Regions from separate parts of the Burkholderia sp. BCC0044 genome, predicted to be linked through region 1. Evidence: riboswitches for the same ligand, from Rfam matches in the RefSeq annotation. Region 1 holds a riboswitch; each other region holds the start of a gene.
The links. A riboswitch is a leader RNA that binds a small molecule or an ion and turns the genes downstream of it on or off. The one in region 1 is predicted to bind cobalamin.
Positions count from the first base shown of each region.

Region 1 (3,703 bases):
CAGCGACTTGCCGACGCCGAGCGCCTGGCCCCAGTCGACGCCGCTCGTGCCGGACGGCCCGTGCATCAGCTGGTTCATCAGCCCGACGCCGATGATCGACCCGATCAGCGTATGCGAGCTCGACGACGGCAACCCGAAATACCAGGTCGCGAGGTTCCAGACGATCGCGGCGATCAGCAGCGCGAACACCATCGCGAAGCCCGAGCCGCTGCCGACCTGCAGGATCAACTCGACCGGCAGCAACTGCAGGATGCCGAACGCGACGGCACCGCTCGAGACCATCACGCCGAGGAAGTTCCACATGCCCGACCAGATCACCGCGACGTTCGGCGTCAGCGAGTGCGTGTAGATCACGGTCGCGACCGCATTCGCGGTGTCGTGGAAGCCGTTGACGAATTCGAAGCCGAGCGCGATCAGCAGTGCGGCGCCGAGCAGCAGGTACGGGAACAGTGTCCCTTCGCGAACCGGCGCCAGATCGGCGACCAGGTGCGTGGCGATATAGACGGCGCCGAGCACGAGCACCAGCAGGAACGCGGCATAGCCGATCTGCTTGGTGCGCGCGATGGAGGCCGGATTGTTCGGGGCGGACGAAGCGGGTTGATTCATGACGGCATCTCGTGAGGGAACCTCGTCCGATCCTAGCTGTGGCTAGCAGTCAGTTTGATGACAGTCGGGAGGACGAACGGTGTGTCTTACGGGATGTAAGGCGAGCGGCTGCCTGCGAAGCGTTGGGCGCGCATCGTCGGCTCACATAGTAAACATGCCAAGCGGTTTAGGTGCCGGCGCCGAGCACGATGTCCGTCGCGGCCAACGTCCAGCCGGCCGGCGACGCGACGAACGTCGTGCCCGACAGCGGCGCGACGTCGAGACGCGTGGCCGCTTCGGGACTCATCCGCCGCACATGCGCGATGGCCGCGCGGACGATCGGCGCATGCGTGATCGCGACGACGTCGCGATCACGCGGCAATCCGTCCAACCATGTGCCGACCCGATGCGCGGCGGCGTCGAACGATTCGCCGCGATGCGGCGACGCGGATGGTGTGCCGATCCACGCCGCAAGTTCGTCAGGCAGGTCGCGTGCGAGATCGTGCAGCCGCTTGCCGCGCCAGTGGCCGTAGTCGATGTCGCGCAGCGCGTCGTCGATCTCGGCGTGCAGCCCGAGCGCGTCGGCCGTCTGCCTCGCGCAGCATGCCGGGCTGCACAGCACGAGCGCGCCCGCAACGCCCGTCCACCGGCCGCGCAGCGCAGCGGCTTCGGCGAGCCCGGGCGCGTCGAGCGGATCGTCGTCTGGAAACGTGCCGGTGCGCATGGCGCGGGTCGATGCGTGGGCGATCAGGCAGAGCGAGGCAGGCAGGGTCATGTCGGTTGTCGGATGATCCGGAACGGGGCGCGCTCGCCCACGTGTCATCGCTTCAATACGCGAACGTTCGCGCGTACAATTCGCCCGATACGAAGCGCGGAAGCCGGTGCAATTCCGGCGCGGTCGCGCCACTGTAACCGGGGAATCGATGATCCCGGAAGCCAGACCTGCCTTCGTACCCATCCATCATTTGTCGGGGCGCGATTCCCCTGAGGTGCATCCATGAGCGAAGCAGTGCTGAAGCCGGCGGTCGTGCCGGCACCCATCCCCGTCCGTGAGCTGTTGCCGTGGGCCGTGTTCGTCGGCCTGATCCTGCTGCTCGCGCTGTATTTCGTCGGTGCGGAACAGGGCGCGACGTCGCTCGTGCCGGGCATGTATGTACACGAATTCGTGCACGACGGCCGCCATCTGCTCGGCTTTCCCTGCCACTGACGCGGAGCCTGCGATGGTCGGAAAGCTGCTCATGCGCGGGATGCTCGCAGGCATCGCCGCGGGCCTCCTCACGTTCGGTTTCGCCAGGATCGTCGGCGAACCGCAAGTCGATCAGGCAATCTCCTTCGAAGAAAAAAACGCCGCCGCCCAAGGCGAGGCGCCGGAGCCCGAGCTGGTCAGCCGCCAGACGCAGGCCGGCCTCGGGCTGCTGACGGGCGTCGTGACCTACGGCGCGGCATTCGGCGGGCTGTTCTCGCTGGTCTTCGCGTATGCGTACGGACGCGGCAGCCGCCTGCCGGCACGGCCGCTGGCCGCGTGGCTCGCGCTGGCCGCGTTCGTCGCGCTCGTGATCGTGCCGAATCTCAAGTACCCGGCCAATCCGCCGTCGGTCGGCGACCCCGACACGATCGGCTATCGCACCGGCCTGTTCTTCCTGATGATCGCGATCTCGGTCGCGACGATGGTGTTCTCGGTCGGCGTGCGCCGCCATCTGCTGGCGAAGCTCGGCCAGTGGAACGCGTCGATCGTCGCCGGGCTGGTGTTCGTCGCGATCATCGCGGCCGTGCAGATCGGGTTGCCTTCGGTCAGCGAGCTGCCGGCCGATTTCCCGGCGGCCTTGCTGTGGAAGTTCCGCGTGGCGGCCATCGGCATGCAGGTGATCATGTGGACGACGATCGGCCTGCTGTTCGGCGCGTGGGTCGAGCGCGGCGAGCGCGCCGGCATGCGCGCCACCTGACGCGATCGCAACCGGGCGCGCCTAGCGCAGCATGCGTGGCGCGCTCCACGTCGATTCGCGCGCCAGCGCGACGAACGCGGCCAGATAGTCGATCGATGCGTCCGCTTCGCGGATGCCGAGGAAGATCTGCTTCGCGATGCCGTTCTTGCCCAGCTTGACCGGCACGACCGGCATCCGGTCCGCGTACTCGTCGGCGAGCCACCGCGGCAGCGCGGCCACGCCGCGCCCGCTCGCGACCATCTGCAACATGATGTCGGTCGTCTCGATCGACTTGTGCCGCCTCGGCACGATGCCGGCCGGCGTCAGGAACTGGTTGTAGATGTCGAGCCGGTCGGTTTCGACCGGGTACGTGATCAGGATCTCGTCGGTCAGTTGCTCGGGCGTCACGTAGTCGGCATTCGCGAACCGGTGCGAATCCGCGACCACCAGCACCTGTTCGTAGTCGAACACGGGATCGAAGCGCAGCCCCGGCTTGTTCAGCGGATCGGGCGTCACGAGCACGTCGATGTCGTAGCCGAACAGCGCGCCGATGCCGCCGAACTGGAAGCGCTGCTTCACGTCCACGTCGACGTCGGGCCAGCGCGACAGGTACGGCGACACGACCTTCAGCAGCCACTGGTAGCACGGGTGGCACTCCATCCCGATGCGCAGCGTGCCGCGCTCGCCCTTCGCGTACTGCTTCATCCGCTCCTCGGCGAGCTCGAACTGCGGCAGCAGCCGGTTCGCCAGCTTCAGCAGATACTGGCCGCCCTGCGTGAGCCGCAGGCCGCGGCCTTCCCGATCCCAGATCGGCGTGCCGAGCTGCTGCTCGATTTTCCTGACGGTGTGGCTGAGCGCCGATTGCGTGAGGTGCAGCGCGTTGGCCGCCGCGGTCAGCGAGCCCTGGCGCTCGACTTCACGAATGACGACGAGATGGAATCGTTCCAGCATGGATCGCGCGCATCCCACGGATGCATGAAAAATGTTAATGGATGAATGAAATAATGCCATTTTATTTCATGGTTTGAAATCCCTATGATGGCTGCCGGATCTACTCTTTCTTCTGGACGGCAGCTTCATGGTCACGACACACAACCTCGGTTTTCCGCGCATCGGCGCGAAGCGCGAACTCAAGTTCGGTCTCGAACGCTACTGGAAGGGTGAATCGTCGCGCGACGAACTGAAGGCGCTCGGCG
Region 1 covers NZ_CADFDO010000010.1:150,330-154,032, reverse strand. Annotated here, with positions in the region: gene HWX14_RS35665 (inorganic phosphate transporter) at 1-606, opposite strand, end outside; gene HWX14_RS35660 (histidine phosphatase family protein) at 773-1,360, opposite strand; cobalamin riboswitch at 1,407-1,550, shown strand; gene HWX14_RS35655 (CbtB-domain containing protein) at 1,583-1,792, shown strand; gene HWX14_RS35650 (CbtA family protein) at 1,806-2,528, shown strand; gene HWX14_RS35645 (LysR family transcriptional regulator) at 2,550-3,458, opposite strand; gene metE (5-methyltetrahydropteroyltriglutamate--homocysteine S-methyltransferase) at 3,586-3,703, shown strand, end outside.

Region 2 (3,703 bases), on a different contig from region 1:
CTGCAGGTCGCCCGAGAACATCGCGAGCTGCTGCCCGCGTTTCGACGCGAGCGACACGGCCTGCTCGATCCCGTACGGCCAGTACGCTTCGCCGCCGAGATGATCGATCACGACCGTCTTCGCATGACGCAGCACGTCGTCGACGTAGAAATCGACCGACGCCGGCTGCCGCAGGAACGTGACGTTCGCGAGCCGCACGCTCGGGAATCCTTCGGGCAACTGCGGCACGACGCTCGCGAGCAGCGACAGCGTCGTGTCGGCCGAACTCAGGATCACGATGTCGGCCGGCTGCTGGTCGATCCGGACGACGCCCTGCGTATCGTCGACGAAGCCGCCCGGCGTGGTGCGCAGCAGATGCATCGTGCGTTACGCCTGTTGCGGCTCGGCCGCGCACGCGGCGTCGAACGCGCGTTGCAGCACGGCCGCGTCGAGATCCTCGCCGATCAGCACGAAGCGGCTCGCGCGCGTTTCGCCGTCTTGCCAGCGGCGGTCGAAATAGCTGTCGAAGCGGCGGCCGACGCCCTGGATCACGAGCCGCATCGGCGCATCGGGCAGCGCGGCGAAGCCTTTCGCGCGATAGATCGTGTGCGTTTCGACGACGCGCTGCAGCGCGGCGATCGTCGCTTCGCGCGTGCCGGCGTCGCCCGACACCACCACCGAGTCGAAATCGTCGTGATGGTGATCGTGATCGCCGTCGTCGGCCGAGCCGTGGTGGTCGTGACGCAGGTGGATCGTTTCCTCCGATGCCGACTCCAGCCCGAGCAGCATCGCGAGATCGAGTTCGCCGCGCGTCGCGCGCACGATCTTCACCTGCGGCGGGATTTCTTCGCGGATCGCGGTTTCGATCTGCGCGAACTGCGCGTCGCCGACGAGGTCGGCCTTGTTCACGATCACGAGATCGGCCGACGACAGTTGATCGGCGAACAGTTCGTGCAGCGGCGATTCGTGGTCGAGGTTCGGATCGGCGCGACGCTGTTCATCGACGGCCTGCGGGTTTTCCGCGAACTGGCCGCTCGCGGCGGCCGGCCCGTCGACGACGGTCACGACCGCGTCGACCGTGAAGCTGTTGCGGATCGTCGGCCAGTTGAACGCCTGCACGAGCGGCTTCGGCAGCGCGAGGCCCGACGTTTCGATCAGCACGTGATCGATGTCCGCGCGGCGCTCGACGAGCGCTTCCATCACCGGATAGAACTCTTCCTGCACGGTGCAGCACAGGCAGCCGTTCGCGAGTTCGTACAACTGGCCCGATGCTTCGCCCTGCGCGCCGTCGGCATCGTCGCAGCCGATGCCGCAGCCCTTGAGGATTTCGCCGTCGATGCCGAGCTCGCCGAATTCGTTGACGATCACCGCGATGCGGCGGCCCTCGGCGTGCTGCAGGATGTGGCGCATCAGCGTCGTCTTGCCGCTGCCGAGAAAGCCCGTGACGATCGTGACGGGAAGCTTGCGTAGGGTCATGGTAGGTCCTGTGACGGAAATGGAATCAGGCCGGGCTCGTCGCGGCGAATGCGGCGCGGCATGTCATCTGGGAGATCGCGGGGACGGCGCGACGGCGTCCGCACGGACGGCCGCGGAACGAACGGAACGACGGATCGGACATGACGCTTCCTTGCGAACGGTCGACATCGTGAATGCCAACACGGCCGTCGTCGCCGTGCCCGCGCCGCCTGCCGTTCGTCGCGCCGGCCCGCGCGCATGCGCGGCGGGCGAATCGGCGGAGGAAGCGGAACAGGCTCGGGTGTCGGCGAACTGCGGCCGTGGACGATGCGCCGCCTCCCCGCGGCGCTGAACCCCAATGTCTCGGCCGGTATCCGGGCTGACGAACACGCCGCTTCGCCTTCCCGGATGCGCGGCATCCAGTGGCGGTCGTCCGCATGCGCAGGGCATGCGGCGAAGCGGCGCTGCGTGGCGCTTGCGCGCGACGCGTTCGCTTACCGTTGCGGGGGCAGCACAGGTTGGCTCGACTGCGGTGCAGGCAGGCTCCCTGTTTCCCGTTTAACTGCGTGCGCCGGAGCGGCGCGCGCGAGCACCAAAACGCGTGCGAGTGTAGGCGGCGGGGCGGAGAGCGTCAAGGCGAGCAGCCGGCGGCAAATGCGAATGATTGTCGTTTTCAACCAGTCGAGATAAACTTCCCCCCAACAACAACGAAACCACCGCGCAACGGCAATGTGAGGCAATCACTCAGTCATCCTTAAATCTTCATGTCGAAACGACAGATATCCGGGCGGCGCTTTCCTGCGCTGGCCCTGTCGCTGTGCTCGATCGCCGGCGTCGCCTCCTTCCCCGCCCCGGCGGCCGAGTTCGACGACGAACTGCCCGCGCTCGAGGTGCGCAGCCGCCGTCATCCGAACGATCCGCGCGCCGAAAGCGTGAGCACGGCAACCCGCACCGCCAGCGATCCGCGCGACGTACCGCACACCGTCGACAGCGTCGCGGTCGAGGAAACGCTGTCCTATGGCGGCCGCACGCTGGCCGATGCGCTGGCCGGCGTGCCGGGCGTGTCCAACACGTCGGATACGCGCTTCGATTCGTTCCGCATTCGCGGCTTTTCCGCCGCGGGCGACCTGCTGCTCGACGGCATGCGCGACGACGCGCAATACGTGCGCAGTCTCGGCAACATCGAACGCGTCGAAGTGCTGAAGGGGCCGGCGGCGGCGCTGTACGGGCGCGGCAGCGGCGGCGGCGTCATCAACCGGATCACCAAGCAGCCGTTGCCGGAAAACTTCGGGCATCTGTCGGCGGCGACCGGCAGTTATGGACGGCTCGGCGCGTCGGTCGATCTCAACCGGACGCTGTCGAACGCATGGAGCGTGCGGCTCAATGCCGGACGCGAACACGCAGGCAGCTTCCGCGACCACGTCGACGGCACGCGCCAGTATGTCGCGCCGTCGATCAAATGGCGGGACGCGCAGCGCAGCTGGCTGCTGCAGTTCGAATACGACACGTACCGACGCGTGCCCGATCGCGGCATGCCGGCGCCCGTCGCCGCGCTCGACGCGGCCGGCAAGCCGGTCGCGTACTCGCTGCCGTCCGCGCGGCGCGCGACCTTCTTCGGCGCGGCGGGCCGCGATACCATCCGCGACGCGAACATGAACTGGCGCTCGGTCTTCACGCACGCGTTCGATGGCGGCTGGGAACTGCGTCATACGCTGGGCGTGCTGGATCTGCGCAGCACCTTCGACAATACCTACGTCACGCAAAGCTACGTCACGAAGCCGCGCGATTACCGGCGCGTGCAGCGGGCGCGCTACCTGCAGGACATGACGCATCTCAACGTGCAGACCGGCGTCGAACTGGGCGGCAAGGTCGCGACCGGTCCGGCGCTGCATCATCTGCTGTTCGGCATCGAATACGGCTGGCAGAAACGCAGCCCGACGCTGTGGCAGGCCGACGCGGCGCCGGTCCCGATCAGCGGACCGGATCGTTTCGCACTGGCCGGCTCGGCGCCGCGCCCGTATGCGATGAACCGCCACCGTGTCAGCGACTACGCAATCTTCGCGCAGGACCGCATCGACCTCGGCCGAGCGTGGAAGCTGCTCGGCGGCCTGCGCGGGGAACGCTTCGACGTCGATTCGACCAACGCGCTGAACGGTCTGCATTCGCGGCGCACGACGACGGCATGGAGCCCGCGGCTCGGCGTCGTGTGGTCGCCGGTCGGCGCGCACAGCGTGTATGCGTCGTACAGCAAGAGCTTCGCGCCGGTCGG
Region 2 covers NZ_CADFDO010000001.1:640,818-644,520, forward strand. Annotated here, with positions in the region: gene cobN (cobaltochelatase subunit CobN) at 1-360, opposite strand, end outside; gene cobW (cobalamin biosynthesis protein CobW) at 367-1,455, opposite strand; cobalamin riboswitch at 1,782-2,046, opposite strand; gene HWX14_RS02925 (TonB-dependent siderophore receptor) at 2,199-3,703, shown strand, end outside.
Region 2: another riboswitch for cobalamin. It lies ahead of cobW (cobalamin biosynthesis protein CobW); the one in region 1 lies ahead of HWX14_RS35655 (CbtB-domain containing protein).

Region 3 (3,703 bases), on a different contig from region 1:
AGGTGGAACAGCGCGGTCGGCGCATTGCCGATCACGACGACGCTGCCCGCGAGATGCGGACGCCACAGTTCGAGCGCGGCGGCCGAACGCGTGTTGCCGAGACGTTGGGCGAGGTCGGGCACCTCCGGCTCGCCGAGCGTGCAGATCACGCGATTGGCCGCGGGCAGCCGCGCGCGCGTGATGCCTTCGGCGACCATCCTCGCGTCGCACAGGATCGGCGCGCCGGCCGCGAGCGCCGTGCGGCCGGCCGTGCCGGCGCCGGCCGAGAAGCGCAGGTCGTACGCGACGTCGACCATCCCGCTCGCGTGAATCACGCGCACCGCGAGTTTCTCGAGATCGGGCGGCACCTGCGACAGGTCGGCCTCGGCGCGGATCGTCGCGAACGACTGGCGGTAGATTTCCTGCCCGTCGCGAATATAGTCAAGCATCGGTGGTGTCCTGGCTGTGCCGCGCGTCCATGAGTCGGACCGCGGCCTGGTCAATCGTCAGATGGCGCGCGAGCGGGGCGCCGAGGCCCGCGGCTGCGTCGCGCCGGTAAAGGTCGTAATGTCCGGGCGCCACCGCGACGAGCGTATAAAGGTCGTAATGTCCGGGCGCCACCGCGACGAGCGTATGCGCGGCGGGGTGCGACAGCGCGCAGTGGCGCTCGCAACCGGTCAGATGCACGTCGAGCGGACGGCCAAGTCGCGCGGCGAGCGCGCGCGCGTCGTGTTTCGTGTCGGCGTGCGCTTTCGCGCAGCCCGCGCTGCCGGTGCAGGCGACGAGCGTCGCCAGCGGGTCGGACGCTGCGCACACGAGGCCGATCGACGCGAGGGCTTCGTATGTCGCAGCCGCACGTTCGTTCGGCACGCCGTGCATGAACACGCCTTGCCACGGCGTCATCGACAGCGTGCCGTCGCCGTCGGCTTCGGCCAGCGCGGCGAGCCGTTCCAGTTGCGCCGCGTCGAGCCGCCCGAGCGCGAACTGCGCGCCGACGCTGCAACGCGCCGCATCGCGCGACGGGTGCGCGCCGAAACGTAACGCAGGGTCGGCACGCGTGCGCCGCCAGCCGGCGAGCGCCGGATCGGCCGCGAGCGGGAAGGGCAGATAGTGTTGCGCGCGGTGGAACAGCGTGCGTTCGTCGCACGTCGCCAGCAATGCGCGCATCCGCGTGACGTCGGCCGGCGCGAGATCGAGGAACGCGAGCAGCAGCGCGCGAACCAGCGCGACGCCCTGATCGATCGACACGTCGACCGACGCGGGCCGGTCGCCGTGCGCAACCGGCGGACAGCCGGCCAGCCCCGCCGCGAGACGTACCGCGCCGTCGCCGCGACGCCACGCGGCGAGCCAGATGTCGTGCGGATGATCGAGCGCGGCGACGGTTTCGCCACCGTCGAGCTGGATCGAGCATTTCGGCGACAGTTCGCCGCGACGCGGCTCGCTCGCCAGCATGTCGAGCAGCGGCCCGGCGAGCGCGTGGCTATCGACGAGCGCGGCGGGGTCGTGCCCGGCGAGCGGGCTCAGCATCAGGTTGCGCACGTCGTCGCTCGCCGCGAGCGCGGCCGCATCGAAGGCGGCATTGTCGGCGCTTGCGCGCGGGCCGAGCCCCGCATCGAGCAACGCATGCGCGAGCGCATCGGCCGCGCCGTCGCGAATGCCGCGCAGCTGGAGATTCGCGCGATTGGTCGCATCGATCGCGCCGGAGCCGTACCGGCGCGCGGCAGCGGCGATCGCGTGCGCCTGCCGTGCGTCGAGCCGGCCGCCCGGCAGCTTGATCCGGCACAGCCCGCCGTCGGCGGCCGCGACCACGCGCACAAGCCCCGGGCAGGCCGACGGGCGCACGACGGGCGATGCAGGAATCGAATCGGGGGCGGAATTCAACGGGATACCGGAACAGGGTGTGGCGCCGCGGCCAACGCATCGGTACACCCCGCCCGACGCCGACTGGCACGCACGCACTTTCTGGCCGGCAGGTCTCCTGGCTGACAGGTCGGCGCCGTCTCCCGGCCTTCCCGGTGAAACCAGTGGCATGAGGAGGAGATCGGCTCGCTGTCTACAGTTGCGGGGGCAGCCACAGCGGCGCGCGGCGCGCCCTGTGTTCCCTCTTCGGCCCCGAAGGGCACCGGCGAACGAACGGCCGTAGGATACCCGATTTCGGCCGCGATTCGCGACCGGCTGGCCGTTCGCGGCGGGCGAAGCGGGCAATGGCCGGGCGCGGGCGGGCCGGCAGATGAAACGCCGGGTCGAACACGGTACCATGCCGTTTTTTGCAATGCGGACGGCTGCACCGGCGCTTTCGCGGCCGCGCGGCGACACGATGAAATCGAACGATGGGGAAGGGTGCATGACGGCGTGGCTGACGGTAGTGGGCATCGGCGACGACGGTTACGCGGGGCTCGGACGCCACGCGCGGCGCGCGCTGCTCGACGCGACGCACGTGGTCGGCGCGAAACGGCATCTCGACATGCTGCCCGCGCGGCTGCGGGCCGCGCGCGAAGCATGGCCGTCGCCGTTCGACCTGTCGGGGCTGCTCGCGCGCCGCGGCGCGCCCGTATGCGTGCTCGCGAGCGGCGACCCGATGCTGTTCGGCGTCGGCGCGACGCTCGCCCGCGCGCTTTCTCCCGACGAATGGCGCGTGCTGCCCGCGCCGTCGTCGCTGTCGCTCGCGGCCGCACGCCTGGGCTGGGCGCTGCAGGACGTCGGCGCCGTCTCGCTCGTCGGGCGTCCGCTCGCGACGCTGGCGCGCCACCTGCTGCCGGGCCGGCGCCTGTTCGTGCTGAGCGCCGACGGCCGCACGCCGGCCGCGGTCGCGGCCGAACTCGCCGCCCGCGGCTTCGGGCCGACGCGCATCAGCGTGTTCGAACATCTGGGCGGCCCGCTCGAGCGGCGGATCGACGGCCTCGCGCAGGACTGGAACGTCGACGAAACGGCCGCACTCAATCTCGTCGCACTCGACTGCCGGGCGGGCCCCGACGCGCCGCGCCGCGCGCTCACGCCCGGCCTGCCCGACGACGCGTACCGCCACGACGGCCAGCTCACCAAGCGCGACCTGCGCGCGATGACGCTCGGGCGCCTCGCGCCCGCGGCCGGCGAACTGCTGTGGGACGTCGGCGCCGGCAGCGGCTCGATCGGCGTCGAATGGATGCGCGCGCATCCATCCTGCCAGGCGATCGCGATCGAAGCGCATGCGGAACGGCTGCGCTTCATCGAACACAACCGCGATACGCTCGGCGTGCCGGGCCTGCAGCTCGTCGCGGGCCGTGCGCCCGATGCGCTCGCGGGGCTCGCCGCGCCCGACGCGATCTTCGTCGGCGGCGGCGCGACCGCGCCTGGCGTGCTCGACACGTGCTGGGCAGCGCTGAAACCCGGCGGGCGGCTGGTCGCGAACGCGGTCACGCTGCAGGGCGAGATCGCGCTCGCCGCGTGGCGCGATGCGCATGGCGGCACGCTCACGCGCGTGTCGTTCGCGCATGCGGAGCCGCTCGGCCGCTTCGACACGTGGCGGCAGCCGCTGCCGGTCACGCTGTACGACGTGCGCAAGCCCGACGCGGCAGACGTAGCCGACGCGGTCGACGCGGCCGGCTCATCGAATATGTCGAACCCGTCGAACCCAACGGACGCGTGATGCGCGACGAAACCCCCGAACAGCCCGCGCCGCTGCGCTTCGGCTACACGACCGGCAGTTGCGCGACCGCGACGTCGCTCGCGGCCGCGCGGCTGCTGC
Region 3 covers NZ_CADFDO010000001.1:620,165-623,867, reverse strand. Annotated here, with positions in the region: gene HWX14_RS02840 (precorrin-8X methylmutase) at 1-428, opposite strand, end outside; gene cobG (precorrin-3B synthase) at 421-1,821, opposite strand; cobalamin riboswitch at 1,930-2,121, opposite strand; gene cbiE (precorrin-6y C5,15-methyltransferase (decarboxylating) subunit CbiE) at 2,324-3,604, shown strand; gene HWX14_RS02825 (cobalt-precorrin-5B (C(1))-methyltransferase) at 3,604-3,703, shown strand, end outside.
Region 3: another riboswitch for cobalamin. It lies ahead of cobG (precorrin-3B synthase); the one in region 1 lies ahead of HWX14_RS35655 (CbtB-domain containing protein).